2 regions of the Halochromatium sp. NSM3 genome follow, and region 2 is predicted to be linked to the other one. Evidence: predicted binding sites of a transcription regulator. Region 2 holds the regulator's gene; the other holds the start of a gene.
The links. The regulator sigma-54, encoded in region 2, starts transcription at its own class of promoters, with help from an activator protein. The targets are predictions, from matches to a motif close to TGGCANGNTNCNTGCTT.
Positions count from the first base shown of each region.

Region 1: a site for sigma-54 is predicted at 2,593-2,609, ahead of AC54T3_RS09645 (SIR2 family protein). Genes of this name have one in related genera too.

Region 1 covers NZ_JCAQIA010000019.1:1,665-17,051, forward strand. Annotated here, with positions in the region: gene AC54T3_RS09645 (SIR2 family protein) at 128-2,437, opposite strand; gene AC54T3_RS09650 (DUF4062 domain-containing protein) at 2,695-3,960, opposite strand; gene AC54T3_RS09655 (restriction endonuclease) at 4,085-4,996, opposite strand; gene AC54T3_RS09660 (hypothetical protein) at 5,607-5,780, opposite strand; gene AC54T3_RS09665 (Uma2 family endonuclease) at 5,897-6,466, opposite strand; gene AC54T3_RS09670 (UbiH/UbiF/VisC/COQ6 family ubiquinone biosynthesis hydroxylase) at 6,547-7,863, opposite strand; gene ubiH (2-octaprenyl-6-methoxyphenyl hydroxylase) at 7,912-9,186, opposite strand; gene AC54T3_RS09680 (aminopeptidase P N-terminal domain-containing protein) at 9,216-10,631, opposite strand; gene AC54T3_RS09685 (UPF0149 family protein) at 10,636-11,346, opposite strand; gene AC54T3_RS09690 (TIGR02449 family protein) at 11,539-11,748, shown strand; gene AC54T3_RS09695 (cell division protein ZapA) at 11,745-12,107, shown strand; RNA gene ssrS (6S RNA) at 12,121-12,307, shown strand; gene AC54T3_RS09705 (5-formyltetrahydrofolate cyclo-ligase) at 12,316-12,906, shown strand; gene ilvA (threonine ammonia-lyase, biosynthetic) at 12,912-14,441, opposite strand; gene rpiA (ribose-5-phosphate isomerase RpiA) at 14,567-15,235, shown strand; gene AC54T3_RS09720 (lysophospholipid acyltransferase family protein) at 15,290-15,387, shown strand, end outside.
Region 2 covers NZ_JCAQIA010000002.1:93,206-108,592, forward strand. Annotated here, with positions in the region: gene rpe (ribulose-phosphate 3-epimerase) at 1-171, opposite strand, end outside; gene mgtE (magnesium transporter) at 329-1,690, opposite strand; gene ptsP (phosphoenolpyruvate--protein phosphotransferase) at 1,809-3,557, opposite strand; gene AC54T3_RS01610 (HPr family phosphocarrier protein) at 3,554-3,823, opposite strand; gene AC54T3_RS01615 (PTS sugar transporter subunit IIA) at 3,813-4,220, opposite strand; gene rapZ (RNase adapter RapZ) at 4,217-5,083, opposite strand; gene hprK (HPr(Ser) kinase/phosphatase) at 5,124-6,104, opposite strand; gene AC54T3_RS01630 (PTS sugar transporter subunit IIA) at 6,131-6,577, opposite strand; gene hpf (ribosome hibernation-promoting factor, HPF/YfiA family) at 6,704-7,081, opposite strand; gene AC54T3_RS01640 (RNA polymerase factor sigma-54) at 7,134-8,621, opposite strand; gene lptB (LPS export ABC transporter ATP-binding protein) at 8,702-9,427, opposite strand; gene lptA (lipopolysaccharide transport periplasmic protein LptA) at 9,427-10,008, opposite strand; gene lptC (LPS export ABC transporter periplasmic protein LptC) at 10,019-10,654, opposite strand; gene kdsC (3-deoxy-manno-octulosonate-8-phosphatase KdsC) at 10,635-11,183, opposite strand; gene AC54T3_RS01665 (DUF72 domain-containing protein) at 11,240-11,941, shown strand; gene AC54T3_RS01670 (ABC transporter ATP-binding protein) at 12,134-13,006, shown strand; gene mlaE (lipid asymmetry maintenance ABC transporter permease subunit MlaE) at 13,016-13,795, shown strand; gene mlaD (outer membrane lipid asymmetry maintenance protein MlaD) at 13,800-14,270, shown strand; gene AC54T3_RS01685 (MlaC/ttg2D family ABC transporter substrate-binding protein) at 14,267-14,869, shown strand; gene AC54T3_RS01690 (STAS domain-containing protein) at 15,012-15,290, shown strand; gene murA (UDP-N-acetylglucosamine 1-carboxyvinyltransferase) at 15,299-15,387, shown strand, end outside.

The DNA of each region.
Region 1 (15,387 bases), on a different contig from region 2:
TAGCGCGCAACAGTCCGTACTTCCGATAGTCGTTGATGTCCCCGAAATATTGGTCCTTCATGGTGCTCTCTTCTTTTACGCCCAACGCCGCAATCACGCGCTTGTCGCGTGCATTGCTTTGTTAGCACTATATAGATGATCTTAGGGCATTATTAACTTGTCCCAATAATCGAGAAACGTTTTTTATTCGATTATCTTTATCCGCCTCTTCAGCTAACCATGCCCTAGACTTTTCAAGATATCCTCTTGCAATTTGATCTCTATATTTTTTCCAGTACCTTAATGAGTGGTCAGCGTATGACATAGCATGAAAAGCTTTTCTCATATCAGCAGTATGGCATTGCTCTAAAGATTCCATGCTTTCACCCAAGGCTTTTCTGACATAAGTGGAATCAGGTAAAGATATGTTGGCTTTAAATTTAATTATTGCGCATGAATTCTTTACAGACCAATTCCTACTGCCACTCTTAGCAATTGCCTCATCTATTACCTCAAATGCTCGTTGATGATTCCCCCTTCTACTAAGATACAAAGCTTTTTGCTGAAGGTTAAACGGCGAGCTATGCTTTCTATAAATCACGTCATATAGTTTCTCACCATCGTCTGTATTAGGGAACGCACGCTCAAATAAACGAGCATCATAAGCTCGTCTCTTAAATGAATCATAATTTGGTATGCAATAGCGTGAGACATTGTTATGGAAATTCTCCAGCATATGAGCTAAATCGGTTGCTGGCGCAATTGTAGAAATGTGGTCGGCGAGTAGGTTGGATCTTATCGAAAAATAATCTTGTTCGCTATCAGAATAGTCGCCAGCGTATTCTGACAAGCTACTACTCAATATATCAATTAAAGAATATATTTTTTGGTAGCTTCCAAACCCTTCTTGAAAATAGCTGTATAACACATCCATAGACGTGACACTTCGGCTACTATGAAGGTAACAAGCTAGTAGAAACAGCTGCACAAGCCTGTCGTCTTTTCTTTTAAGGTCTTCTAAGACGTTTTTAAAGCGCTCTTTGATGCTAGGGGTTTGGCAGTTATGCTCAACTAGTTCGAATAGCGAGTCCCCTTCCCTAATGGAGTAATTTTTTCGTGATTTCAAATCAGCAGGAATGCTATCTATAACTTTCTGCGCATCAACATCATTTAGATGTGTGATGTCAATAATTTCGATATTTTTCCTTAGAAAATTAGCTCTCGATGCTGACAGGTATGCATAATCTCGTTCAGCAATTACCATTTTAATATTGGCACACTTAGAGAGTGTGTTTAACGCCTCTATCGAGGTTTGCATGTTATCCACAAATAATAGAGTTGGAGTTTCCGCCATTCTCGATGAGATAATATCAGCCTTTGATGGTGAAATATCGGACATAAATAGCTTTACTCCGATAAAATCATAAAAGGCGGCCACCTGCATGAGTAGAGTAGACTTTCCAGTCGCTGGCCCACCAGTGATCAGAACATTCTTTCCGCTATTCAAATTTTCTTCTATATCATCATAATGATGCAGCCTGCTAACCCGGGACGAATATATATCACTCCAAGAGGGGTTGGCCCCTTGGTAAAAATCACTTATTGATCTACGTTCTATATCAGAGTGACTGGGTACCGAATTTTCTGGAAATGGATTTTCATGCTGCGACGCACCATATAAATTAGGTTCGGAATCAGAAAAGGAGGACAAATAATCTAAGAATGACTCAGTATCAGAGCTAATAATCTTGAAATCCAGAGATCGATAGTATTCTATCTCTCCCTCATCCACATACTCTGGATGGACGATAATCCAAGCGTTTTTCCTGTTGTTATCATTAAGTGACTCGGCAAATACCTGCAATGTTCCTGCATCTTTAAGGGCGTATCCCCAAAAAAGAGTTGGGAACTTGTTCATTATGGATTTTAAATAGTTCCACCTGTTTGGGTCATTTGAAAATGCGCTAGAAATATCCAAATCGCCAAAAATCAAAGGTGATTCGGGATCGGAAATAGTTCCGTGCAGTGGGAAATAATCGATAGCAGATTTCTCGTGAAAACTAACCCCGTTTAAATTTGCATTATTTATATACTTATTGCTACTTCCTCTGAATATACACTCTATTAAGTTGTCTATATTTGTAGTGAATATATTTTTTAAGTTAACGAAAGGAAGGTTTTTATATTTTTCGCTAAATTCACCGATTTCAAATCGCGCTTTATTATAACGGTCCAACTCATCTCTTTTGGTTCTGGATATTAGCGTGCAAAGTTGCGGTAACTGTAGAGTTTTTGGTGCTCCTGGAAACTCTTTCAGTATCTCTTTCTTAAGATCGTCACCTACAGGAAGAGATCTACCTTGTAGATCGGCTGAAAGCACAGAGAATCCTGCTCCAGTGAACAAATTTATTCCTTCGACCAAGCTTCTTTCGAATGTACTTTTGCTTTCTATATCCATGCAGCCCTTTTAAGGTGGCGAAATGTGTCCAGCTGCAAGCCCCTGATTTTTCTTCGAAGTGCTTGTAGGAGATCGCTGGATTCGATGGCTGTAAGATCCACTCTGATATCGTAACCGGCTGATCTTAAATGTTGTTTTTATGCACCTTAAAAGGGCTGCTATATCCATGCCATCCTCTTTTCTATGTTTGTGCTAACGCTTTGCTCAGCGGCGCGCGCCTTTGGCGCGTCCGCTGGAGCTACTTGTTGGGTGGGAATTTACTGCTCATTCAAAAAGTTTGAAACATCTAGATCAGTAACTCGTTCTTTTTCTATCTCTTTATCCATGCCTTCAATAGGGCTGCCAGAAAATACGAAAGGCATTTTAAATTCCGCTCCTTGCAAGTGTTTAAGTATAGCTGAGGAAAGCTGAATAACATTTACCCACCGCTCTAACAAATGGAGTAGCTGAAGGAGTTTCATTGTATCCATATTAAACTTTTCAACATTGCGCCCTATGTTCTTTGGGGAATATTCGAAAACAACCTCTAGTACTTCATTGGTATTTGCTCTAGACAATAGCCTGATTTCATTCCGAAGTTGATAAATTGCCTTAAATGCAGGTTCTTCTACAAACTGGTCCTGTTTCGCGTCGAATCTTAGAAAAAATGGTGATTCAATTGCTCTATCTAACACCTGTGCATGAATCTTCACCCCTAACAAGGAAATGGCGAATGTCGATATAGTGCCCCATCGCTTCCCAATCACCTCTGTCACGCTATGATTTCTTGAGCTCATATTCATGCTGTGTTCTTGCCTAAATGCGCATACAGAGTTTATTGGTGAATAAATCTTTCCCTCGTCGATTTTTACCAGGCTCGATTTTAGTATTTCCGTTAGTTCGCGACTTAACAAACGCTTAAAGGCTAGTTTTTCTAGAGGTTCTCCTGAAAATGTTTCCGTTCGAATAACATCTGAAATATCACGAAATGTTTCGAATGTGTGCACCCAATTAGCCGTGGGAAGTGGCCCTTTCCCCTTGACGGCTTTTGATGTCTCTATATTACGGCTAACCTTATCTATAAAATCGCAAATTGCTTCTGCATCTGTTGCGAATTTACTATCAGCATTGACTATTTCAGTAATTTCCTTTTCCTCGGCGGAAGATTTTCTAAGAAATCTTGATAACTCTTTCCTTTGCTCACGATATTGCCAAACATCACGTCGTACAAAGGTGATTATTTTCAGCTTTCCTTGTTGATGTAGCTTGTATGCATCACGGTACTCTTGCCGCGTTATGCTGATCTTGTTCTCTTGGTCGTACCACCCACCAACACGATTTCCTATTAACAAGATGAAGTAATCAGCTTTCTGGAGGGTTTCCAAGCAGGCACTATAACTATGCTTATTTAGCGGCTTTGGAAAATCATTGAATTCTGAGGCAAGAACTAGATAGCCCAACTCTTCAAGAAAATACTTAATAGACGATCTTAGATCACGGAAGTCATAAATTGTCGATGATAGAAAAAAGGACGGTCGGTTCATATTTATCTCAAATCCATCTCATCAGCCAATTGTATGCTGCACCCAACGTCAACCACAGCCCGCGCCAAACTGCGGCCTGAGCGAGAGCGAAGGCCGCAGTTTGGCGTCGGAGCTGGTGGAGTTGTTAGTTGTGTTTTTCATTAAGTGTGATGGCATTTACGTAGATTTGACCCTTGTTCTGAGCAGCCGCAATCTTCTTGTCGAGCATCTCGGAGAACGTTTGCATGCCTTCTAAGACCATCGTCAAATCCTCTCCATCGACGAAAATGGTTTTGATTGCTTTCCCTGCTACGATAGACGTTACGACATTGCTGCTAAACCCATTGACCGAAACGAAGATCCCTCGCCCGTAGAGCTTCCCTTCGACTTTTCCAACGAACTGATAGACCGCCTCGTTGGCCGCTAACTGTTCTTGCCATTTAGCTTCGACCAAATAGTTCTCGCCCTCAAACTTAACGGCTCCATCTATTTGTTCCCCGTTCACTCGAAAGGCCGTTGTTACAGTCAGAGAAGATATTTTGGCAAGCTCTTGGAGTATTGCTTCAAGTTCATAGCCTCTACTCTGAGGGCTGACTGCACCTTGTAGCAGTTGAATAAAGCGAGTCTTGAGTTCCGCCAACGTTCTCTTCGGGTTCTGCGCCTCCGCTTCCTTTGCCTCTCTCGCCTTCCGTTCGCTTTTCAACCTTTGATCGCGAAGCTCTTGAAGCTGCTTTAGATGATCTATGGAGCGCTGCGCATCAGCGCGATTCAGTTTCTGAAGTGTTTCAAAGTAGTAGGGATCAAAATGACTCCATGCTACGAGAGCCTGGAGCATCGCGCGAAAAGGACCTAGTCCGCCATCAGTCTTTGACGACAAATGAGCAAACATGGAGTCAACTAAGCTGTTTCTGGTTTGAGCCTGGGTATCCCCGAGTACGGCTATGTCAGCCTTTGTGCAGCCATTGTTGGCAAAGAAAGCGACGATGTCTTTCTTGGGCCAAAGAAGCTTGAGGATGCAATCACGCATTGCTCCTTTGATGTCAGACGGAAAGCTCATCCTGTGTGTTCTTCTTTTAGCTAACAGTGTATTCATTTGCGTGCAAATTGAACCATCGAGTTGCATGCACCGCGAAAACGAAAGCTTGCACGCAAACCAAACCATTCAGTATGCAAGCAACGCCATGATTCAACTTGCATAGCTGCCGTTTGTCTAGTGACTGATCAATCCTCTTGGTAAGCATTACCAACTAGCGTTTAGCCTCCCAAGTCAGCGGCTGATTGTCTGCAATCCAGGCTCTCTCATGATCGCCACCACTGGAGTCTAGCGCACGTCACGCCTTCGAGCAGCTTCCTTGCCACTCTGGTCTGACGGCGGTGCGCAGCACGGCCGCTCTTCTCGGCGCCTCGTTCTCGCTCTTCGCTTCGATCAGCCACAGGGCGCGTTGCGACAACGCCCGCTGTGGCGTCTGCCCGAGTGCTGATGGCTTGCACCTTGTTCGCCGCGACGAGCCCGCCCAGAGGCTTTGCGCCGGAGGCCGGGCGCGCGGACGCGGAGCGGAGCACGACCGGGCGGAGGTGTGAAGGCCGGCGGCTTTTCTGGCAGGGAGCCGCGAGGCAGGAGCCGAGCTTGCAGAGCGCTGGCGAGCGTCAGCGAAGCCAGGGCGGAGCTACCAGGGATGGACGCTGCCCCGGTCTAATGCGCGCCGGGAGCGCGCCGATTGCCAGGACGGCACAGCGGTTAAGGGAGGCAAGGCGCTGGGGTCGCCCTGCAGGTAGCCGGCATGGTTGACCAGGACGATCAGGGACTCAAGGCCGCGTTCGGTGGTGTCGGTTGGCGGCATCGCTCATCCTCCGGCAGGGGGTGCGGCCTAGGCCGCTTCGCGGATTTGGATGTCGCACAGCAATCCTGCCGTGGCCGCCATGCTGACCAGTGCATTGAGGTCGAATAGTTTCAGTCCTAGGCAAAGATCGCGCCAAGATCGATCTCGCCGGCGTTAAAGGGCGGAATGCGCGCCCGTTCCGGGGTGTCGCCCTCGGGATACTCGGCCGAGAAAATGACCTTGTAGCGGCCATCCTCTAGCGCATAGGCGATCAGCGAACGGTCCTCGGGCGAGATGACCCAGTAGTACGGCACACCGGCGCGTTGCAGCAGCAAGAGGTGATGGACCAGATCTTTGCGCTCATGGCCAGGCGAGAGGATCTCGCAGACCCAGTCTGGAACCACAGCCACGACACCAGTTGGTGGCGTCGGTAGGCGCTCCCGGCGCCAGCCCGCAAGATCATGGCTAGGGCATTGATGCTCGTTGTAGTGCACGCTGACTTCGGTCAGGATCCACCAACCGCTCCGGCTGCCACCAGCGGCCTGTTGCGCCTGAACCTGGAAATTCAGCCCCGACTGCGCAAGTCCATGGTGGAAACGCGCCATCGGGCGCTGAACGATCTCGCCATCGATTAGCTCAAGGCGCTCATCCTGCGTCCAGGCCTGCAGCAGATCCTCAATGGTTTGTCGGCGGATTGCTTCCATCATGGGTTCCTATTAGCCTGCTTAGAAAGGATCCATCAGCGACTTCGCCGTTTCCGTCTCCAGTTTTAGCGCGCCACTGTCACTCAACCAACACGCGCAAGACGCGGCAAATCCTGCCCAAGCCCGAGCGCCTGACGGATGAACAGCGGCTTGATGCCAGGCAGGTGCTCGGCCGCCGCCAGGCCGAGGGTGCGCGCGCCGACCAGGGCCGGGTTGCGGTTGCCGAAGGCGCGCTTGAACAGATCCATCGCGGTGACCATCGCGGCATTGTCGCCACGCCGCGCGCGCTCGTAGCGGCGCAGGATGTGCAGGCTGCCGAGCGCGCGGCCCTTGGCGCGGGCATGATCGATGGCGTCGATGAGCGCGGCGACATCGAGGAAACCGAGATTCACGCCCTGTCCGGCCAGCGGATGGATGCCATGCGCGGCATCGCCGACCAAGGCCACGCGCGGGCGCACATACGCGCGCGCATGCTGGCGGCTGAGCGGGAAGGCGGCGCGCGGGCCGGCGCTCAGGATGGGGCCGAGACGCTTGTCGAAGGCGACCTCGAGTTCGGCGATGAAGCCGGCATCGTCGAGCGCGAGCAACTGCTCGGCACGTGCCTCGTCGGCCGACCAGACGATCGAGCAGCGGCCATCGGCGAGCGGCAGGAAGGCCAGCGGCCCGCTCGGCAGGAAGCGCTGCCAGGCGGTCTCGCGATGCCAGTGCGCGACCTCGACGTTGGCGACGATGGCGCGCTGGGCGTAATCGGCGGCGTCCAAGCCGATGCCCAGGGTCTCGCGCACGAAGGAGGCGCGGCCATCGGCGCCGACGACCAGATCGGCCGAGAGTTGGCGCTGATCGGCGAGCCGCAGTCGCGCCTGCTGGTCATCGATCTCGAGCGCGCTCAACGCGGCCGGCGAGAGCCGTTCGATCCGCGCCGTGTGGCCCGATGCCGACTGGTCCGGCACCGACTGCTCCGATGCCGAGCGGCCCGAGCCCGACTGGCGCGGCGCCGAGTCGCTCAATGCCTCCAGCCGCTCCCAGAGCGCCAGCCGGGTGACGCGATTCTCGACGATATGACCAAGATCCGGCTCGCCGAGATCGGCCGAATCGAAATGGATTTCGGCACCGCCGACCGCGTCCCAGACCTGCATCTCGCGGTAGGGGCTGACACCCAACTCGACCATGCGCGGCCAGGCACCGATGCGCGCGAGGATGCGCTGGCTGGCGCGGCTCAATGCCGAGACACGCAGATCGACCTGTCCCGCCGGCCAGGTGCGCTGGGGCGGTTGGCCGTCGATCAACGCCAGCGACAAACCGCGCTCGGCGCAGGCACAGGCGAGGGCGGCACCGACCATGCCGCCGCCGACGATGGCGATGTCGAAGTGCCCAAGGCTGTGGCGGTCTGTTTCTGACATCGATGAGGTCCTCAGTGCAGGCGGTGTGGCCAGCGGTTGAAGCGGCGGTTAAGCCAGCGGTTTGACCGGCGACGTTGGCGGCGGCAGCGCGCTCTCGGCCGGCAGCCCCCGGGCGAGTCGAGGCTGGCGCCCGCTTAGCCCCATGAAACGGCGCGCGAGGTGATGCCGCGCCATCGGGATCAAGTCTAGCCCGAGTAACCCCAGGTTACGCCCGGCGCGCACTGGCTCCCAAGGGTTGACGAACAGCCGCGCCAAGCCATCGGTGAGCCCGGCGATCAGTGCGTGGTCGGGCGCGCGCCGGCGCCGGTAGGGACCGAGCACCGCAGGCCCGCCGAGATCCTTCGCCGTGCGCCGCGCATCGACCAGCAGATCGGCCAGTTCGGCGACATCGCGCAGGCCCAGATTGAAGCCCTGCCCCGCCACCGGGTGTAGTGTGTGCGCGGCGTTGCCGATCAGCAGCAGCCGCTCGCGCGTGAGCTGGTTGGCGAGCATCAGCCGCAGCGGATAGGCGATACGCCGACTCGGCCGCGTCAGTTCGCCGAGCCGGCTGCCGAAACGCTGCTGTAAGGTCGCGATGAAGGCGTCGTCCGACAGCCCGAGGAGGCCAGCGGTCTCGGCCCGGGGCGCGGTCCAGACCACGCCATAGCGGCCCTCGGTCATCGGCAGCAAGGCCAGCGGACCGCTGTCGGTGAAGCGCTCGAAGGCGGTGCCGGGGCGGGTCGTAGCCGGGATGCGCTCCGGGGTGATGGTGGCGATGATCGCGTCATAGCCATAGTCACGCTCACGCACCCCGAGCCCGAGGCGCTTGCGTACCGAGGATTCACCGCCATCGGCGGCCACCAGCAGCGCGGCGCGGAGCAGACGCGACTCGCCGGCCACCGCCACCTCCAAGTTGACCCGCTCCTTGGTGATCTGTAGCCCCTGCAGACGCCCCGGACGCAGCACGCTGATACGCGGCGAGGCCGCCATGCGGGCGCTGAGCGCGGCGCCCATCACGCGCGCCGGAGCGACGTAACCGAGCGCAGGTACGCCTTCGTCCTTGGCATCGAGATGGGCGAAGCCGAAGTGACCGCGATCGGAGACATGCACATGCTGGATCGGCGCCGCGTCGGGCGCGATCTCGGACCAAAGGCCCATGCCTTGGAAGATGCGCGCGCTGCCGAGCGAGAGCGCGATGACACGCTCGTCATAGCTCGGGTGCGCCGGTGTATCGGCGGCCGTTGCCTCGACTACCGTGATGCGCAGCCCGGTCTCGGCGAGCGCGACGGCGAGGCTGGCGCCGACCAGGCCGCCGCCGATGATGACCAGATCAGTGTCGTGCATGGGAACGTCTCGGACCTCGGTGTTAGGTGTCAGTTGTCAGGCGCGCTCGCCGCCATCAGCGCCTCGATCGCATCCGGATCCTTGGGCACGCCGGCCGAGAGCACCTCGGGCTCGCCCTCGGTGACCAGCACGTCGTCCTCGATGCGGATGCCGATGCCGCGATACTCGGCTGGCGCCTCAGCGTCCGGGGCGATATAGAGCCCCGGTTCGACGGTGAGCACCATGCCGGGCTCGAAGCGGCGCCATTGGCCGTCCTGCTTGTATTGGCCGACATCGTGCACATCCATGCCCAGCCAATGGCCGGTCTTGTGCATGAAGAACGGCTTGTAGCGCTCGTCCTTGATGAGCTGTTTCAGGTCGGCGGCGACCCCATCAGTGACGCCTTCACCCGCGATCAGCCCAAGCTCGACCAATCCCTGAGTCAGCACTTTGAGCGCCGCCTTGTGCGGCTGGTTCCAGCGGTTGCCGGGGCGCACCTTGGCGATCGCCGCCAGCTGCGCCGCCAGCACCAGCTCATAGAGCCGACGCTGGGGCGCGCTGAAGCGACCGTTGGCCGGGAAGGTGCGGGTGATGTCGGACGCATAGCCGTGCAGCTCGCAGCCGGCATCGACCAGCACCAGATCGCCCTCGCGCAGCACATCGGCGTTCTCGACATAGTGCAGCACGCAGGCATTGGCGCCGCTACCGACGATCGGCGGATAGGCCTGGAAGCGGGCGCCCCGCTCGGCACAGGCGGCGAGGAAGGTTGCTTCCAGACGCTGCTCCGAGCAGCCCGGCGCGGCGGTCCGCATCAGGCGCTGGTGCGCCGCCGCCGAGATGGCTGCGGTGCGGCGCATGAGCTTGAGTTCAGCCTTGGATTTAATCAGCCGGCGCTCGTGCAGATAGGGGTCGGAGCTGACCAGCTCGCTGGGCGCACCGATGCCCTTGCGCGCCAGCGCCCGCACCGCACGCAGCCAGCCCATCACGCGCCGATCGAAGCCGTCGTCGAGCCCGAGCGGATAGACGACCTGGCGCCGGTCGCCGAGGATCTCGGGCAGGCGCTCATCGAGTTCGGTGATCGGGAAGGCCTGATCGGCTCCGAAGTGCTCGAGCGCGCCCTCGACCCCATGGCGGAAGCCATCCCAGACCTCGCGCTCGGGATCACGCGCGCGGCAGAACAGCACGAAGGCGCCGTCCTTGCGCTTCGGCGCCAGAACCGCGACGGCCTCGGGCTCGGGGAAGCCGGTCAGCCAGGTCAGGTCGCTCGACTGGCGATAGGGATGATGGACATCCCGATTGCGGATCACCTCCGGCGCCGCCGGCACCAGCAGCACGGACTCGTCGCCGAGCGCCTTGAGCAGCGCTCGCCGCCGGCGTCGCAGCTCGGCGCTGCTGTAGGGATGGGGAGCCCTGGCGGTGGTCGCGCGTGCGGCGCTGCCAGCCGCCACCTTGGTCGCTTCTGTCATCGGTTTAATGCAATCCTCTCTCGTGCGCCTGCTGGGCTTGCGCGTTGGGCAAGGTCTTGGCCGTTTCCTCCCGAATCAGCATCGCGGCGATGCGCAAGAATTCAACGATCTCGGTGAGCGCCTGTTCATCGGCATCGTCTTCCGCGACCGATTCCAGATCCAGGCGCGTAAGTTCGACCAGATCATCAAAGGCCTCGCGGGCCTGCCCCTGCAGGCGCTCACGCTCCAGACCACCGAGCGCCAACCCGAACAGCAGGCCGCGCACCCAATCGAGCACGCCATTGGCGCGCTCGTGCAGCGGCCGCTCCTCGCCTGGCAGCAGCAGCTCGAAGCTCACCGAAGGTGGGGCGATCGCGGACTGGGTCCAAGTCGCGAGTTGGTCCAGGATCGCACGGCGTGCCTCGGCGTCGCCATCGGCCTCCTTGGTGGGCGCGAGTGCGCGCCTGTGGCCGGTCAGATCCAGCGGCGCCGATGCACCATCGGCGCCGTTCGCATGGATTGGTGCTTCACGCGCGTCCATGGCCGGCGCGTCCACCGGCGGTGCCAGCAGCTGCGCGTGCCAGCGCTCGAGCGCATCCGGCAGATGCAGCGCGAGCAGACCGCAGAGCATGCCCTGAGCCTCGGCGGGCGTGGGCGCCAGCTCGGCACCGACCAAGAGCTGAGTCAGGCGTTCGTAATCAGGGGCGTCGTCGGAGAAGGGGGCATCGGAGACCATGTACAGATCCTAATCATCGGTGGGGGCACTGAGCGAGCGCTGAACGAGCATTGGGCGAGCCCTGATCGAGTCCCGCTCGGGCCCGGATGACGCCGAGCCCGGCGCTGGCGGACAGTCAGATCAAGTCACTTGGTTTGACCCAACCTTGACCGCCTTCTATAGTCGCGACAAGCTTTCCCGCTGGGGCTCGGCATGGCCGACTTCGATATCGATCTCTTAGAGCAACACGTGGACGCGTTGATCCGCAAGTGTCAGCGGCTAAAAGAGGAAAATGCCTCATTGCGTGCAAGCCAAGAGCACCTGGTTGCGGAGCGTGCCGAGCTGATTGAGAAAACCGAACTCGCACGCAGCCGGCTCGAAGCCATGGTCGCACGCCTCAGGGTGATGGAGGAGCAATTATGAACGCATCCGATGACGGCAGGTCGATGCCTGTCACCATCCGTATCCTCGACAAAGAGTACCGGATCGCCTGCGCGCCCGATGAGCAATATGGGTTGATGGATTCCGCGCAGCTGCTCGATCGGCGGATGCGCGAGGTGCGTCAGAACGGCCGTATCATCGGTGCCGACCGGATCGCCGTGATCGCGGCGCTGAATCTGCTCTACGAGCTGATGCGCGAGCGCGACTCGGTCAGCCAGCAGCTCAAGCGCCTCCAGGCGATCCAAGAACGCTTGTCCGATGCCATTGACCCAGAGGTTCCTCGCGACCCAGCCCAGCGTCCGCAGCCAAGCGGGGTGGACGCTGCCGAGGATAAGGTATAGTCTCGCGCTCAGACATCTCCTGCAGTGTACGGCAGCGGCCTGGGTATTTTCTTGAGCCTAATTCGTACCCCGGGGACGCTAAACATCGAGCCGTTGTGCATGTCCGCCATAGAGCGGAAAGCCTGAAGCACGATGCAGCGTCCCCACTTGAACCCTCAGGTTCAAGAACGAAGGACTGCACCGGCACAGGTGGGAGGTGTCGCTCCCCATGACCGATCCCTCGCTCCGTCGCCGCCTGCGGCGCGCCCGTCGTCAACTCAGCCAGCTCGAACAGCGCGATCACGCCGAGGCTGTGTGTCAACGCTTGCTCGGCAGCGGCCTGATCCGCGCGGCGCGCCGCATCGCGTACTATCTGCCGGTGGCGGGCGAACTCGATCCGACCCCGATTCGCGCACGGCTCCCAGGCCAACGCCGCTGGTACCTGCCGGTGCTGCGAGTGCATGCGCCGGGCCGGCTGTGGTTCGTGCGCAACGCACCCGAGACGCGTTGGCGACGCAATCGCTTCGGCATCCTGGAGCCGCGCGCGCATCATCGCCAGATCGTCCCACCGCAGGGCCTGCATCTGATCCTGGTGCCGCTGGTCGGATTCGACGCGCACTGTCATCGCATCGGCATGGGCGCAGGCTTCTATGATCGTAGCCTGGCCTTCCTGCGTGATCGCCAGTATTGGCAACGCCCGCGTCTGATCGGCCTGGCGCATGAATGCCAGCGCCTAGACGCCATCGAGCCCGAGCCCTGGGATGTCCCCCTGGATGCCGTGGTGACCGAGCGCGCACTCTACCAGCGTCGGCCCGCTTGACGTCATCAGGCCCCGCGCTCAATCCCGGCGAACAGCCGATAGGCCGGGTTCTCGCTCTCGTCCCAGAACGGATACCCCAGCCCGGTCAGCAGTTCAGTGAACGCCGACTCCTCGGCGGCGGGCACCTGAATCCCCATCAGCACCCGGCCATAGGCGGCGCCATGGTTGCGGTAATGGAACAGGCTGATATTCCAGCGCCGACCCAGGCCAGAGAGAAACCTCAGCAAGGCCCCGGGACGTTCCGGGAACTCAAAGCGGATCAGGCGCTCGTCGGTGACACCGGGGGCATGGCCACCGACCATGAAGCGGATATGCAGCTTCGCGGTCTCGTTGTCGCTCATATCGGTGACCTCGAAGCCCTTCTTCTCGATGCGCTCGATCATCTCGTGGCGTTCGGCGAGGCCGCCGCCAAGCTCGACCCCGACGAAGACCACGGCTTGGTGCCGATCGGCATAGCGGTAGTTGAATTCGGTGATCTGGCGCTTGCCGAGCGCCTTGCAGAAGGCGAGAAAACTCCCCGGACGTTCCGGAATCGCGACCGCGAACAGGGCCTCGCGGCGCTCGCCGAGTTCGGCGCGCTCGGCGACATGGCGCAGGCGATCGAAGTTGATGTTGGCGCCGCTCTCGATCGCGATCAGCGCCGCGTCGCGCATCCCCGTGCGCTCGACGTACTGTTTGAGCCCGGCCACGGCCAGCGCCCCCGCAGGCTCGGCAATCCCCCGGGTGTCGTCGTAGATGTCCTTGATCGCGGCGCAGATCGCGTCGGTACTGACCAGCACCACCTCGTCGACCGTCTCGCGCGCGATGCGGAAGGTCTCCTCGCCGATGCGCCGCACCGCGACGCCATCGGCGAACAGCCCGACCTCGGGCAGCAGCACCGGCGCATCGGCCGCCAGCGCGGCGTGCAGGGTCGGCGCCTCCTCGGGCTCGACGCCGATGATCTTGACCTCGGGATGGATCGACTTCACATAGGCCGCGATCCCAGCGATCAGCCCACCGCCGCCAACCGGCACGAAGATGGCATGCGGTGGGTCCGGATGCTGGCGCAGGATCTCCATGCCGATGGTGCCCTGGCCGGCGATGACATCCGGATCATCGAACGGATGCAGGAACGTCAACCCACGCTCCTCGACCAGGGTCATGGCGTGGCGATAGGCCTCGTCGAACGAATCTCCATGCAGGATCGCCTTGGCGCCCCAGTGGCGCACCGCGTCGACCTTGATGCCCGGCGTGGTCCTGGGCATCACGATCACCGCTTGCACCCCAAGCTGCGCGGCCCCCATCGAGACGCCTTGGGCATGGTTGCCGGCCGAGGCCGCGATCACGCCTTGCTCGAGCGCAGCGGCGGGCAGGTGGCGCAGCTTGTTGTAGGCACCACGGAGCTTGAACGAGAACACCGGCTGCAGGTCTTCGCGCTTGAGCAACACGCGGTTACCGAGGCGCCGCGAGAGTCCCTTGGCGAGGGTCAGCGGTGATTCGATCGCGATCTCGTAGACGCGGGCCTTGAGGATTCGCTCGATGTAGGAGTGCAGCATGGGGAGTCGCGCCGAGCTAGGGAAAAAACGGGGCAAAACGTCTCAGGATACGACAGATCAGCTCGAAAGGCCTTTGCTATACTTCGCCTCCTTTCCATCACCCGAACAGCATTCGAGGAGCGGCCATGGACCCTGCACAGGATCAGGACCAGTTGAAGAAGCAGGCGGCGGAGGCCGCGCTGAGCCAGGTCGAGGGCGGCATCATCGGCGTCGGCACCGGCTCGACGGTGAATCACTTCATCGACTATTTGGCGACCATCAAGGGGCGCATTGATGGTGCCGTCTCCAGCTCCGAGGCCTCGAGCGCGCGTCTTGTCGAGCACGGCATCCCGGTGCTCGACCTCAACGCCACCGGCGGTCTGTCGCTCTATGTCGACGGCGCGGACGAGTCGAACAAGGCGCTGCAGCTGATCAAGGGCGGCGGCGGCGCGCTGACGCGCGAGAAGATCATCGCCGCAGCCAGCGAGCGTTTCGTCTGTATCGCCGATGAGAGCAAACTGGTCTCGGTGCTCGGCGACTTCCCGCTGCCGGTCGAGGTCATCCCGATGGCACGCAGCTATGTCGCGCGCGAACTCGCCAAACTCGGCGGTAACCCGGTCTGGCGCGAGGGTTTCACCACCGACAATGGCAACCTGATCCTCGACGTCCATGGGCTGCAAATCATGGAGCCAATGGCGCTAGAGCAGCAGATCAACAACATCGCGGGCGTGGTCACGGTGGGCATCTTCGCGCTGCGTCCGGCCGACATGCTGATCCTGGGCTCGGCCAGCGGTCCGCGCACGGTCACGCTCTAGCGCGCGCTGATGCCAGGACGGTGACCGAGGCCGTATTGAACCACTGTGAAACCGATGCAGCGAGCGAGCCACTCGGGCGCGGGTACAGCCTCCTCCTCAACAGCGGTCCGCCTGGACTGGCGCGAGCGCGCGGCGCGCGTTCTGGTCAGGCT
Region 2 (15,387 bases):
CGCCTCGCAGATCAGCGGGCCGATGGTCAGATTCGGCACATAATGGTTGTCCATGACGTCGAAGTGGACGATGTCGGCGCCAGCGGCGAGCACGTTATCGACCTCTTCGCCAAGGCGCGCGAAGTCGGCGGAGAGGATGGACGGGGCGATCAGGTCTTCTGCTGCGGCCATGGGGAGCCTCCAGTTAGCGGCATCGAGCATTCAGCCAGCATCGTGCCAGGCAGGAAAAAAGACGTTCAGTGTAGCGGATTGGCCAGAATCTTTCACCGGCTCCAGCGATGGAGCGATAGCTCATCTGGGCGGGCACTCGTCTTTCATTTGGCTCGCCTCAGAGGAGAAAGAAGGTCGCTAGGCCAAGGAAGCTGAGGAAGCCGACGACATCGGTCACGGTAGTGAGGATGACCCCGCCAGCGAGGGCGGGATCGATGCCGAGACGATCGAGCAACAGCGGCAACAAGGCGCCAGAGAGGGCGGCAGCAAGCACGTTGAGGATGATGGCGGCGGCGATGATCAACGCGATGCCGCTGCTGCCGAACCAGAGCCAGGCGACGCCAGCGACCACCAACGCCCAGAGCAGACCGTTGAGCGCGGCAACCGCCATCTCTTTCGAGACCAGCCAGCGGATGTTCTTCGCCGAGAGCTGCCCGAGCGCGATGCCACGGATGGCGAGCGTGAGGGTCTGGGTGCCAGCGATGCCGCCCATGCTGGCGACCACCGGCATCAGCACCGCTAGCGCAACCACCTTCTCGATGGTCGCCTCGAACTGGCCGATGACCCAGGCGGCGAGGAAGGCCGTCATCAGATTGATGCCGAGCCAGACCGCGCGCCGACGCGCGCTGAGCAGTACCGGCGCGAACATGTCTTCGCCTTCGCTGAGGCCGGCGTGACCGAGAAACTGATGGTCGGCCTCTTCCCTGATCACGTCCATCACGTCGTCGACGGTAATCCGGCCGAGCACGCGGCCCTCGGGGTCGATCACCGGCGCCGAGACCAGGTCGAGCTGCTCGAAGCGGTTGGCGACATCGCGCGCCTTGGCGTCGGCGGGAATCGGCTGCACGTCGAGGGTCATCACCTCGGCCACCGAGTCATCGGGGTCGTTGGTGAGCAGGTCGGTGAGATAGAGCACACCGAGGTAGCGACCTTGGCGGCTGACCACGATCAGATTGTCGGCGAGTTCCGGCCGTCTATCCTTGCGCCGGCGCAGATAGCGCAGCACCACGTCGAGCGTCACCTCGGGGCGCACCGTGACCATGTCCGGATTCATGAGTCCGCCGGCGCTGTCTTCCGGGTAACTCAGCGCGGTCTCCAGACGCTCCCGGCGCTGCTCGTCGAGCGAACTCAAGACCTCGGCGCTGACCTTGGCCGGAAGATCCTGCACCAAGTCGGCGAGATCGTCGACATCGAGGCCTTCGGCGGCGGCGAGGATCTCGGTCGCGTCCATGCCGCGCAGGATCTCGTCGCGGACGTCATCGTTCAGATACAGGAGCACCTCGCCCCCGGTCGCGTCCTCGACCATGCGCCAGACGATCCTGCGCTGCGGGGGTGGCAGCGACTGCAGGACGTGCGCGATCTCGGCCGGATGCAACGCATTGAGCATGCGCGTCGCCTTGCGCACGGAACCGCTCTCGAGCACCTGATGCAGCAGGTCGATGCGATCCGCCTCGGCGGTGGTGTCGGCAAGCTCGGTCATGGCGAAAATGGCCTCCGGCCTCGCTGAAGGAATGCGGCATCAGCGCCGCAGTCAGCTTGCCAGTGTAGCCAGGAAAGGGGTCGCGCCGCGAGCCGCGATGCGGGCAGAGCCCGATGGCCTAGTCGTTCACGACCTCGTTGACGGCCTCCAGGATCTGCGCGGGGGTCAGATCGTCGAGCCGGTCGAGGAGCTGCTCCATGCGCGTGCTGACGCGACCGACATCGCAGTTGCGCACCATCTCCTTGACCTCGAGCAGCGAGGCCGGCTGCATGCTCATCTCACGCAGACCGAGACCGAGCAACACCGAGGTGTAGTGCGGATCGCCGGCCATCTCACCGCACATGCTGACCCGGGTACGCGACTCGGCGGCGCGCATCAGGGTGATGCGAATCAGCCGCAGCACGGCTGGATGCAGGGGCTCGTAGAGATAGTTGACGGTATCGTCGACACGATCGATGGCCAGTGTGTACTGGATCAGGTCATTGGTGCCGATGGAGAGGAAGTCAACCCGTTTCGCGATGCCACCGGCACAGAGCGCGGCGGCCGGCACCTCGATCATCGCGCCAACCGGCATCAAGGGATCGAACGGCAGGCCTTGGCGACGCAGGGTGCGCCGGGTCTCGGCGATCATCCCGAGCACCGTCTCGACCTCGGCGATCGACGAGATCATCGGCAGCATCAGGCGCACCGGGCCATGCGCCGAGGCGCGCAGGATGGCGCGCAGCTGGGGCACGAACAGCGACGGTTCACGCAGGCAGAGCCGGATCGCCCGCAGCCCGAGCGCTGGATTGGTGAGGTTGGTGGCCGCCCCGGTGAGTCCATCGACCTGCTTGTCCATGCCCAGATCGAGGGTGCGAATGGTGAGCGGGATGCCATCCAGTCCCCGCACCACATCGAGATAGGTGGCCAGGTGTTCTTCTTCATCCGGCAACCCAATGCGATTCATGTAGAGGAATTCGGTGCGGTAGAGACCGACCCCGGAGGCACCGCTGGAGCGGACCGTGTCCACGTCCTCAGGCAGCTCCAGGTTGGCCAATAACACCACCGGCACCCCGTCGCGGCTCGTCGAGGGCTCGCGCACCAGCTCGCGCAGCCGATGCCGACGCTGATCGGCACTGATCAGACGCTGACGATAATGGGCAAGGATGCCCTCGTCGGCGCCAGCCAGCACGGTGCCACTCTCGGCATTGACCACCAACAGCTCATCCTGGCGCAATAGATGGGTGGCGTTATGCACCCCCATGATGGCCGGGATATCAAGACTGCGCGCGAGGATCGCGGTGTGCGACATCGGCCCGCCGTGCTCGATGACGAAGGCGCCAATCCCGCGATGGCGCAGCAGGATGGTGTCCGCTGGCGTCAGATCATCGGCGACGATGACTCGATCCTTGAGGTCACTCGCCGAGAGCGACTGAGCCGGCGGCTCGCCACTGAGAAACATCTGAATCTGGCGCACCACATGGTCGACGTCATCCCGCCTGGTGCGCAAATAGGCATCGCCCATGGCATCGAACACCTCGATCAGGGTGTCGCGCTGAATCTGCAGGGCCCAGCTCGCGTTGATGCTGCGCTCGCGAATCAGCGCCTTGGTCGCATCCACCAGGGCCGAGTCCGTGAGCATCATCAGATGGGCATCGATGAACTCGGCAATATGCACCGGCGTCGAGTCGGGGATCTGGCGGCGCACCGACTCGAGATGCTGTTGTGCGCATTCCAGCGCATCGTCGAGTCGCCGCACCTCGGCGTCGATCCGATCGCGCTCGATCTCTTCGGTGACCACGGTCGGCTCGCGTCCGAACAGGTAGGCACGGCCGATCGCGACCGGCCGCGAGCCACTGACACCGACCCCGAGCAAGGCCGTGGTCATTCCCCTTCTCCAAAGCAATCGGCCACCAGGGCCTCCAGCGCATCGGCGGCCTGCTCGGCATCCGGCCCGTCCAGCTCGACCGTGATGCGCGTGCCGCAGGCGGCGGCCAACATCATCACGCCCATGATGCTCTTACCGTTCACCCGCCGGCCCTGGCGTTCGACCTGGACTTGGCTTTGAAACGCGCTCGCGCAGGTCACGAACTTGGCCGCCGCGCGCGCATGCAGGCCAAGGCGATTGATGATATCGAGTTCTCTACGGACCATCATTGGATTCCTGGGTACAGCCGAGCACACCGTCGCGCCCCCCGCTCAAGGCCTTGTCGGCAAGTGCCGACAGCTCGAGGTCGCCATAGTTGAGCACACGCACCAACATCGGCAGGTTGACCCCGCTCAGCACGCGCACATCGCGACGGCGGCGCAGCGCATCGGTCACATTCGCCGGCGTCGAACCATACAAATCCGTCAACACAAGCAGCCCGCCGCCATCATCCAGGCGCTCGGCGCATTGCCGGATCTGGAGGCGCAACTGGTCTGGATCATCCTGTTCATGGACGTCAATCGCAAGCGCCGCCAGCGGGCAGCGTCCGAACATGCGGGTTGCGGTCTCCAGCAATTCCGCACCGATCCGGTTATGCGTGATGAGCAAGACAGCAACGCTCATCCGAGCTCCCGATGGCGGACCAAGACCTGATGGCCTTGCCCTTCGAAGTGCCGCTGTAAGGCGTTCACCATGAACACCGAACGATGCCGCCCCCCGGTGCAGCCGACGCCGATGGTCAAATAACTCCGGCCATCGTTCTCAAAGCTCGGCACCCAGCGATCGAGGAAATCGATGAGATCCTCGCGCATCCGAATCGCCTCGGGCGAGCCTTCGAGGAAGTCCGCCACCTCCGGGTCCAGGCCCGTCAGCGGTCGCAACTCGGGCTGCCAATGCGGATTCGGCAGGCAACGCACGTCGAAGACGAAATCCACCGCCGCCGGGATGCCATTCTTGAACCCGAACGACTGCAGCAACAGCGGCGCCCGCACTCGACCCTTGCGATTGAGGTTCTCGCGGATCAGCTCGCGCAGCTCATGCACATTGGTGTAGGAGGTATCGATCTGGGTCGTCGCCGTGCGGCGCAGCGGCTCGAGCAGGCGCCGCTCAAGCTCGATCGCCTCGGCAAGCGGACGCTCGGCATCGGTGAGCGGATGCTTGCGCCGGGTCTCACTGAAACGCGTGACCAGGGTCGGCGTATCGGCATCGAGAAAGATGACCCGAATCCTGATCCCCTTCGCCTCGAGTGCCTTGACCACGCCAGGAACCTGCTCAAGCAATTCGGGACCACTGCGCGCATCGATGCCAATCGCGGTACCGCCGCGGCCATCGCCGCCCTCGGGGCGGGTCTCCTTGAGCCCGAGCGCGAGATCATGCAGCAGAAACAGCGGCAGATTGTCGATGCAGACATAGCCGATATCCTCGAGCGTACGCAGCGCGACGCTCTTGCCGGCCCCCGAGAGACCACTAACGATAATCAGCTCCATAACACCCTCGCGGAAGCCGGCGGCGACCGCGTCGGACGCGCTATTCGGCGGATGGGTTTGGCGTCGTGCATGGGGTGGCCTCATCAATGGAACGGGCTTGTCGCTCGATCAGATCAGCGCTGGCATCATACCCGCGCAGGCGCAGGATCTGATGACGAACAGCGGTCTCCAACAAGACAGCAAGATTGCGCCCCGGGGCGACGGGAAGCGTGATCTCGGGGATCGCAACCCCGAGGATGGTGCGCGAGGTGAGACTGCCGTGCAGCCGGTCCATGCGTGCCAGCGCCTCGCCATCGAGGGAGCGCATGTTGACGATCAAGCTCAACTGCTCGGCTTGCTGAACCGCCCCCTCGCCAAACATCGCCCGCACATTGAGCACGCCGAGTCCGCGCACCTCGAGGAAATCGCGCAACAGCTCGGGACAACTGCCCTGCAAGGTCTCCGGGCCGATGCGCGCCATCTCCGGCGCGTCGTCCGCGATCAGCCGATGCCCCCCGCGCACCACCATCTCGAGCGCGAGTTCGCTCTTGCCGACACCGGGGTCGCCCACCAACAGCACCCCCATGCCCAGCACCTCGAGGAAGACCCCGTGCAAGGTGGTGCGCTCGGCCAGGGCATAGGTCAGGAAATACTGGAGCCGATCGACGATCTCCTCCTCGGAGGTCGGCGACGCCAAGAGCGGCGTACCCGAGCGCTTAGCGTGCGCCAGAAAATGCGCCGGAGGCTCGATGTCCTGAGCGAAGATTACCGCCGCCGGGCGCGCGGCAAACAGGCGCTCAATCGTCTCGCGCGCGGACGCCTGACTCAGATCCTCGAGATGGTGCATCTCGGCGAGCCCCAGCACCTGCAGGCGGTTTGGATGGATGCAGTTCAGCGAGCCGACGAGACTCTGCGCGGCGCCGCCTGGCAGATCGTCGCTGACCAGCGCCAGTGGCTGCGTGGGCATGGGGGTCAGCCAACGCAGGCGCAGGCGCGGTCCAAGCTGCGCGACCAACCCTTGGAGCGTATCGACGGGTGGCATCGGCGTGAACGGATTCAGCGCTGACCTCAGCGCCGCAGCAAGGCCAGCACGGTGCTGGCGTCATTCGCCTCGCGCAAGGCCGCGCGCAAGCGTGGATCACTGAAGCGCTCGGCCAACCCGGCCAAGAGGCTGAGATGGGCCTCGGTCGCCGCTTCCGGGACCAGCAGACCAAAGGCGAGATCGACCGGCCGATCATCCGGCGCGTCGAAGCCCACCGCCTGATCGAGCTGGACGAAGGCGCCCACGGCATCGTCGATACCGGCGATGCGCGCATGCGGTAGCGCGACCCCCTCGCCCAACCCCGTACTGCCGAGCCGTTCACGCTCATTGAGCAGGTCGAAGACCGCAGACGGGGAACAGTGCGGACCTACCGGCGCCAAGAGTTCGGCCAAGGATTCCAGCAACCGCTTCTTACTCGTGACCTCGACACGACAGCGGATACGTGGCTCTGTGATTAACGTCAGGGGAAGCATCAACTGTTGCTCCAAAAGGAATCGGAGTCGCGCGCCATCGACAGGCGCCTCTGCCGTTCAGATAAAAAAAGAGGCCGGAGCCGACCAGCGCGCGTCGGACTCCGGCACCGGCGTCCAGGCGCTCGCTTAGTGCAGCGGCTCCCGCTCGTCGTCGAGTTCGTCGCCAGGCTCGCCGCTGACGGTTTCACCCTCGGCCTGCGTCTTGGTCGATGCGCCGCGATGACTCTGGCGCTTTTCCTTGTACTTCAGGACCTGGCGATCGAGTTTGTCGATCAGCCCATCGATGGCTGCGTACATATCCTCGTGAACCGCATCGGCGAAGACATCGGCCCCATTCATGTGGATGCGGGCCTCGGCCTTCTGCCGCAGTTTCTCGACACTGAGGATCACATGCACTTTGATCACATGATCGAAGTGGCGTTCCAAGCGCTCGAATTTGCTGTCGACGTAGCCCTTCAGCGGCTCGGTGATATCGACATGATGACCCGTCAGGTTGATTTGCATAGTGTCACTCCTGGGTTTGCAAGCGCACCGTAGCGGCACGTGACGCTGACCGCTACAGGCGCTTGCGCTCGTTCGAGGGTGGGATACCCATGGCCTCGCGGTATTTAGCGACGGTACGGCGCGCGACATTGATGCCCTGTTCGGACAGGATGCCGGCGATCTTGCTGTCGCTCAGTGGTTTGTTGGCCGCCTCGGCGGCGACCAGTTTGCGGATGAAGGCACGGATGGCGGTGGACGAGCATTCGCCCCCCGCAGCGGTGCCGACATGGCTGGAAAAGAAGTACTTGAACTCGAGCGTACCACGTGGGGTGTGCATATACTTCTGAGTGGTCACGCGCGAGACGGTTGACTCATGCAGTTCAAGCGACTCCGCAACGTCTCTCAGGATCAGCGGACGCATCGCCTCTTCGCCGTACTCGAAGAAATCGTGCTGCAGCTCGACGATCTTGGCCGCCACCCTCAGCACGGTGTCGTTGCGGCTCAACAGGCTCTTGATGAACCAACGGGCCTCCTGCAGATGCGTCTTGAGGCAGGTATTCTCGGCGCCATTATCGGCGCGTCGAATCAGCTTCACATAGTCCTCGTTCACTCGCAGTTTAGGCTGCGTGTCGGGATTGAGTTCGACCTGCCAACTGCCGGCGCGCTTGCGCACCAGCACATCGGGGATGACGTAGTCCGGACGATGCTCGCTCATCAAGGCCCCGGGCCTTGGTTGCAAGGAGCGAATCAGCGCCAGGGCGCGTCCAAGTTCCAGGTCCGAGAGCTTGGTATGGCGGCGCAGCTCATCGAGATCGTTGCGCGACAGCGCATCGAACAGTTTCTCGCAGATCATCAGCGCGCCGGCCCGATGCGGGGTCTCTGCGGGGAGCTGGCGCAGTTGCAGCAACAGGCACTCGCGCGGATCGCGGGCGCCGATGCCGGGCGGATCGAGGGCCTGGACGGCGTGCAAGACCGCTTCGATCTCATCGCGTTCGAGATCCTCGAGATCCAGCGTCTCCAGAAGCTCGGCGGGATCGAGCCGGAGGTAGCCATCGGCATCAATGGCATCGATCAGCGCCTCGGCGATCAGTCGGTCGCGCGCCCCGAGATGGCCCAGATTGAGCTGCCATTCGAGGTGGTCGTGCAGCGTCTGCGGCCGCGACTGCTGGGCGAACAGGTCGACCTCATTGCCCGAGCCGACCCCGGCCGAGGCCGAAGGACCGGCATACTGCTCGCTGGCTTCGCTGTCGTAGGTATCGCTCCAATCGCTGTCGAGCGGCAGATCATTGGGCAGCGCATTCGACTCGGCCGGAACCTCGGCGTCAACCGCAGCATCGGCCTCATGGCGCTGGCGTTCGCTCTCCTCGCGGGTCTCGGCGGGCGCGCCCTCGCGCTCGGTCTCGCCCTCGTCTGCCGACTCCAGCATCAGATTGGACTCGAGCGCATCCTGGATCTCGCGCTGCAGGTCGAGCGTGGAGAGCTGCAGCAGCTTGATCGCCTGCTGGAGCTGCGGCGTCATGGTCAACTGCTGACCAAGACGGAGCTGGATGCTTTGCTTCATGCCGAGCGTTGATACGAGTGCGAAAGGCTTGATGGAACCTTGAAGTCTAGTCGAAAAGCCTGCTCGACGGCCAAGGTGCTTTACAGCCGAAAATGTTCACCGAGATACACGGCCCGCACCTGCGGGTCCTGCAGCAACGCGGCGGGAGCGCCGGCGGCAATCACCTCGCCGGCGTTGATGATGTACGCCCGGTCGCAAATATCCAGCGTCTCGCGGACGTTATGGTCGGTGATGAGCACGCCGATGCGCCGATCGCGCAAATGGCCGATGATGCCTTTGATATCGCCCACCGCGATCGGATCGACGCCGGCGAAGGGCTCGTCGAGCAGCATGATCTTGGGCTCGAGCGCCAGCGCGCGGGCGATCTCGAGGCGTCGGCGCTCGCCTCCGGAGAGGCTCAGCGCGAGCGAATCGGCAACATGGCTGATGCCCAGTTCATCGAGCAGCTCGTCACAGCGCTGGCGATGATCCTCGCGACTGCTCTCGGCGCGCATCTCCAACACCGCCATCAGATTATCGCGCGCCTTGAGTTTGCGAAAGACCGAGGGTTCCTGGGCCAGATAACTCAGCCCCCGCTGCGCGCGGGCGTGCATGGGCCGATGCGTGATGTCCTCGCCGTCGAGGAGGATGCGTCCGGCGTCGGCGCTGACCAGGCCGACGATCATATAAAAGCTCGTGGTCTTGCCCGCGCCGTTCGGCCCCAGCAGGCCCACCACTTCGCCGGCGTCGACACTGAGGTCGACACCATTGACCACGGCCCGCCGCCGATAGGTCTTGGCCAGCGCGCGCGCCTCGAGGGTCGGCATCATTGCGCGGGCGCCGGCTCGGGCGTGGATTCGGGCTCGAGCCGAATCTTGACCCGCTCATAGCCTTGGGCGCTCATGCCTGCGGTCACGCGCTCGGTGATGCGGTTGTAGACGATGCGGTCGCTGGCGAAACGGTCTTTCGCTTGGATCAGCACCGCCTCATCGATCAGGGTCAGCTCTTCACGCTCGGCCTCGTACTCCATCCGCAAGGCCTGCCCGGTCACCTCGTCCGGGTCATCATCCAAGCGCTGACGATAGCGGACCGGTTGGCCGATGGCGATGATCTTCTTGATCCGGCGGTCAGACTCGTGATGCACCAGCATCTCGTCGGCCTGAATGCGCAGACTGCCTTGGGTGACCTCGACGTTGCCGATGTACAGGCTGGTCAATTGCTTTTCGTCAAACTCGGCGGCATCGGCCTCGATATACATCGGCTGATACTGATCGTCCTCGAGCGCCCACGCGGGCGTCGCGGCCCAGAGCATCAGGCCGAGCGGCGCCAGCCCGAACAGCAAAAGCTCGAGCAGCATAAGCTCAAGCAGCGCAAACAAGCGGGATGCGCGTTGGCGCTGTTGATTCATCGCGTTCACCTCAACCAGCATCATCATCGTTACCCCGCCCCATCCGATCAGCATCCATCCGAGCACCATCCGCCTGCGTATCATCCATCCGCGCGCGCACAGCCCCGAACAACTGGATACGCGTCTCGCCACCAAGCCAGGCCCGCAAACCCTGGCTTGCGCTCAGCCGGTCATGCTCGCGTTCAACCTCGACATAACGCGCGGTTTCGGCGTAGTCGACCTCGGGTAACACCAACAGCTCGCTGGTGCGAAGCTCGATCGGCGCCGACTGTGCCGTTGCCGCTCGCTGCAGTCGCACGTCCTGCTCGAGCAGCACCTCGTCACCGCGCGCATTGATCCATGCTCGCACCGAGCGGGCGTGCCAGCGCAGGGCCGCAGCGTCGAACAGCCTCAGCACCGGCTCATCCAACTCGCTGCTGTCGTCATCAGGGTAGTGGCGAAGACGCACCGCGTCGAGACGCCGATCGGGCAGCCCCTCGGCATCGAGCGTCACCACGCTGAGCCCTTCGACGATGTAGTCTGGACGGCGCTCACCATCGCGCCCCGGCGCCTTGCTGGCGTCGTCTGCCCATTGCAGCCACAATGCCGCGCTGCCGAGCGCGAGCAAGAGCACGGCTAGGCTGAGTTCACGCCTGGTCAGGAACATCGGGGCGCGCGGCATAGCGCTGCAAGAGCGCATCGAGCTTGCCTTGCGCGGCCAGTAATCCCTCGCAGACCTCGCGCACGGCACCGCGTCCGCCAGGCAAGCGCGTCTGCCAATGGCAATGCGCCTTGACCAGCGGATGCGCATCGGCCACGGCCACGGCCAGACCGACCTGGCGCATCACCGGCACATCGACCACATCGTCGCCGACATAGGCCATCTGGGCATGCTCAAGCCCGCAGGCGGCGCGCAACGCCGTGTAGGCTGGAGCCTTGTCGCACTGTCCTTGGTAGACATGCGCCACGCCGAGGCTCTCCATGCGGATGCGCACCACCTCGGAGCGCCGCCCGGTGATCACCGCCATCGCGATACCGGCCTCGCGCAGCATCGTCATGCCATGACCGTCGCGCGAATGGAACGCCTTGTATTCCTGGCCATCATCGCCGAGGTAGAGACTGCCGTCGGTCATCACTCCGTCGACATCGAAGATCACGAGTTCGATCGCCCTTGCGCGCGTGTTGAAGTCGGTCATGTGCTTCTGGCTCCCCCGAGTACCCTCGTGCCCACTCTCCGGCCTATGATACGCGCATGAGCAACGCAACGATGGTGACCGCGCGCGGCTGGTGGGATTTGGCCGATCGCGCCACATTCTACCCGGACGACTTGCCCGAGGATTGGCAGCTGACCTATTTCGCCAACTGTTTTCGTACCACCCTGCTGCCATCCTCGGTCTGGAGCCTGAGCGATGCCTCGCAGGTCGCACAATGGCGCGATGAGGTGCCAGCGGGATTCCGCTTCGTCGCCGAGCAGCCGCGCGCACGGTTGACCGCGCATCCGACTGCTCGATCGACCGCTCCTGCTCGTTCGACACAGGCCGAACCGCCGCTCCAGGCCGCCATCCTCGGGCAGTTGCTCGAACCAAAGCTCGCAGCCTGGCTCGAGCCGGTAGCGTCTCCGCCACGCGTCCCGGCCGACGCCGGCGAGCCTGCGGCCGGCAAGCCCGCAGTGGAGGCCTGGTTTCGCTACCTTGGCCCTGGCTCGGATGCAGGCGCGGACCCGGATTCCGGCTCAGGCTCGAACGCGGGCGAGCCCAACGCCGCCCGCGAACGCTATGCCGTGCAAGCGCCGAGCGCGCTCCACCAAGACCTCCGGGGCGCTAAGCACTGGCTGAGCGCACTGATCCAGCACCATGGCCACGCACCGAGCCTGATTATCCTGGCGCAACCGACCAGCAACAGCCTCAGCGCCTGGCAAGAGCTGCTGGAACTGCTCGGGCTGAGCCAGCGGTGAACCAGCGCTGAGCCTAATCCGCCCTCATCTAGATCAGCTGGGAGCTGGCTTCTCGGCCAGACATGGAACCAGCGCTGGATCAGACAGGCAGAGACCCGTCAGCCAGTAAAGCCGCCTCGTCCTTGACGCTGTGCGGGGAGGTCGCGAGAATGCCCCGCTTTGGATCGCAGCCCGCACAGGGATCAACCATCGATGGAACCAGCTCTGTCCAAGCCCGCAGCCGAGCCAAAGGCAGCGGCCATGGCCACCGACGCCACGCCGGGCGAGGCGCTCGTGCGCGTGCGTGGTCTGCGCTTTTATCATGCCGAGCACTGCATCTTCGACGGCATCGATCTCGAGATCCGGCGCGGAATGGTAACTGCCATCATGGGCCCAAGCGGGACCGGCAAGACCACCCTGCTGAAACTGATCAGCGGGCAGTTGCAGCCAGACGCCGGCGAGATCGAGGTCGATGGACACGCGATCCAGTCACTCAGTCGCGCCGATCTCTATCGGCTGCGCACCCGCATGGGCATGCTGTTTCAAAGCGGTGCCTTGCTCACCGACCTGAGCGTGTTCGAGAACGTGGCCTTCCCCATCCGCGAGCACGCCAAGCTGCCGGAATCCGTGCTGCGCAAACTGGTGCTGATCAAGCTCGAGTCGGTTGGATTGCGTGGGGCTGCAGCCTTGATGCCGAGTCAGCTCTCCGGCGGCATGGCGCGCCGGGTCGCGCTAGCGCGGGCGATCGCGCTGGACCCGATGATGATCATGTACGACGAGCCCTTCACCGGCCAGGATCCGATTTCCAAGGGCGTGCTGGTCTCGCTGATCCGGCAACTGAACGATGCCAGCGGCATGACCAGCATCATCGTCAGTCACGATGTGGCTGATACCGCCAGCATTGCCGATTACCTGTACATCATCGCCAATGGCAAGATCATGGCCCAAGGCACCCCGCAACAGGTGGCGGCCAGCGAGTCGGCCTGGGTGCGGCAATTCATGGATGGCGAGCCCGATGGGCCCGTGCACTATCATTACCCGGCTGCGGCGCTGGAGCAGGATCTGCTCCAGGATGCCATCCATTGAGCGCCCCTCGTGCTTGACGTATTAGCGAGTCTAGGACGCGCGGGGCTCTCGATACTGGCCAGCCTCGGCCGCGCTCACCTACTGCTGGCGGGCATCCTGGGCGGCTTGCCGTCGATGCTGATCCGCCCGCGTCTGCTGCTGGCGCAACTCTATGGCATCGGCGTGCTCTCGCTGCTCATCATCGTCGTCTCCGGCCTGTTCGTCGGCATGGTGTTGAGCCTCCAAGGCCACTATGTGCTGTCACAGTTCGGCGCCGCCGAGAGTCTGGGGGTCATGGTCGCCGCCTCACTGGTGCGCGAGCTGGGGCCGGTGGTCACGGCGCTCCTGTTCGCCGGCCGCGCCGGGTCGGCATTGACCGCCGAGATCGGCCTGATGAAGGCCACCGAGCAGCTCTCTGGTCTGGAGATGATGGCCGTCGATCCGATCAAGCGTGTACTCACGCCGCGTTTTTTCGGCGGGCTGATCTCGATGCCGCTGCTGGCGGCGATGTTCAGCGCGGTCGGCGTCCTCGGCGGCTGGTTCGTCGGCGTTGGCCTACTCGGTGTTGACGACGGCGCCTTCTGGGGGCAGATGCAGAACAAGATCGACTTTGAAGAGGATGTCATCAACGGCGTCATCAAAAGTCTGGTCTTCGGCCTCGTCGTCACCTGGATCGCGCTCTACGAGGGCTACGATGCCACGCCGACCTCGGCCGGTGTCAGCCGTGCCACCACCCGCACCGTGGTGCAATCGGCGCTGGCGGTGCTGGGGGTCGATTTCATTCTCACCGCATTGATGTTTGGAGGCTGAAGCCATGGCGCGTATCCGTCTGAGCGAGATCCTGGTCGGTGCCTTCATGGCGCTTGGCTTCGTCGCGCTGTTTTTCCTGGCCATGCGGGTCAGCAACCTGAGCACGGCGACGACCGGCGAGGGCTATACCCTCAAGGCCCACTTCGACAACATCGGCAGCTTGCGCGTGCGCGCGCCGGTGAGCATGTCCGGTGTCAGACTGGGCCGGGTCGAGGCCATCGATTTCGATCAAGAGACCTATCAAGCGGTGGTGACGCTGCGCATCGCCGAGCGCTACGATCAGATCCCCAGCGATACCTTCGCCAACATCTTCACCGCCGGCCTGCTCGGCGAGCAGTACATCGGCCTCGACCCCGGCGGCAGCCCCGACATGCTGACGGATGGCGATCGCATCGAATTCACCCAGTCGGCCTTGGTGCTGGAACAGATGATCGGACAATTTCTTTTGAGTAAAGCGGAGGAAGGTGGCGAATGAGAACACTCCTGATCGCCGGCATCCTGCTGCTGGCAAGTCCATTCGGCGCCATCGGCGCCGAGCAGTCGGCAACCGAGCTGGTCGAGCAGACGGCCAGCAAGATGATTGGCGCGCTGGAGAACCGGCGCACCGAAATAGAGCGCAAGCCGCAACTGATCAACGAGCTGGTCGACAGCATCCTGGCCCCGCACTTCGACTTCGAGCAGATGACCCGGCTCGCGGTCGGCCGCGCCTGGCGGGACGCGAGCCCCGAGCAGCAGGGGGCCCTCATCGAGCACTTCCGCAATCTGCTAGTGCGCACCTACGCCAAGTCGCTCATGAAGTACTCGGGCCAGGACATCGTCTACGAAGCCGCGCGCCCCGGCACCCGCTCAGGCACCGTCGTAGTGCCGACCGAAGTGCGCGAATCCGGCTCGAGCGCCATCCCGATCGACTACTCCATGCTCGAGCGCGGCAGCAGTTGGAAGGTCTATGACGTGGTCATCGACGGGGTGAGCATGATCTCGAACTATCGCAGTCAATTTCGCTCCACCATCGCCAGTTCGGGGATCGATGGGCTGATCGAGCAACTGCGGGCCAAGACCGCGCGTGGTGCCTGAGCCCTTGCCTGCTCGCAATGGCTCAGGCGCGGCGGCCAACAGCGCGACAGCCGAGCAAGGCACGGCGGCCAACCAAGCGGCGGAACTGCTCGAGCTTGGCGCCGGCCAATTCAGGCTCCAAGGCCCTCTTGACCTCGGCACAATGCCCGACCTCGCGCGACAGGGCCAGCGGCTGTTCAAACGCTTGCGCCACGGCTTGCGCCACGACAGGGCGAGCCAGCCCCAACACCTCGAGATCGACCTTGGCGGTGTCGAGCGCAGCAGCAGTGCCGCGATTGCGCTCTTGCTCGACTGGGTCGCACAGGCCCAGCACGCCGGCTTCGGGCTCAGGTTTGCGAACTGGCCGGATGCCCTGAGGCGCATCGCCATCTTCTCTAACGTCGACGGTTTGCTCGGCATCGAGACGGATCAGCATGGATAAGCGTCAGTATGGATAAACTCTTGATCACCGGCGGACCGCATCTCGAGGGCGATGTCCGCGCCTCGGGCGCCAAGAACGCCGCTCTGCCGATCATGGC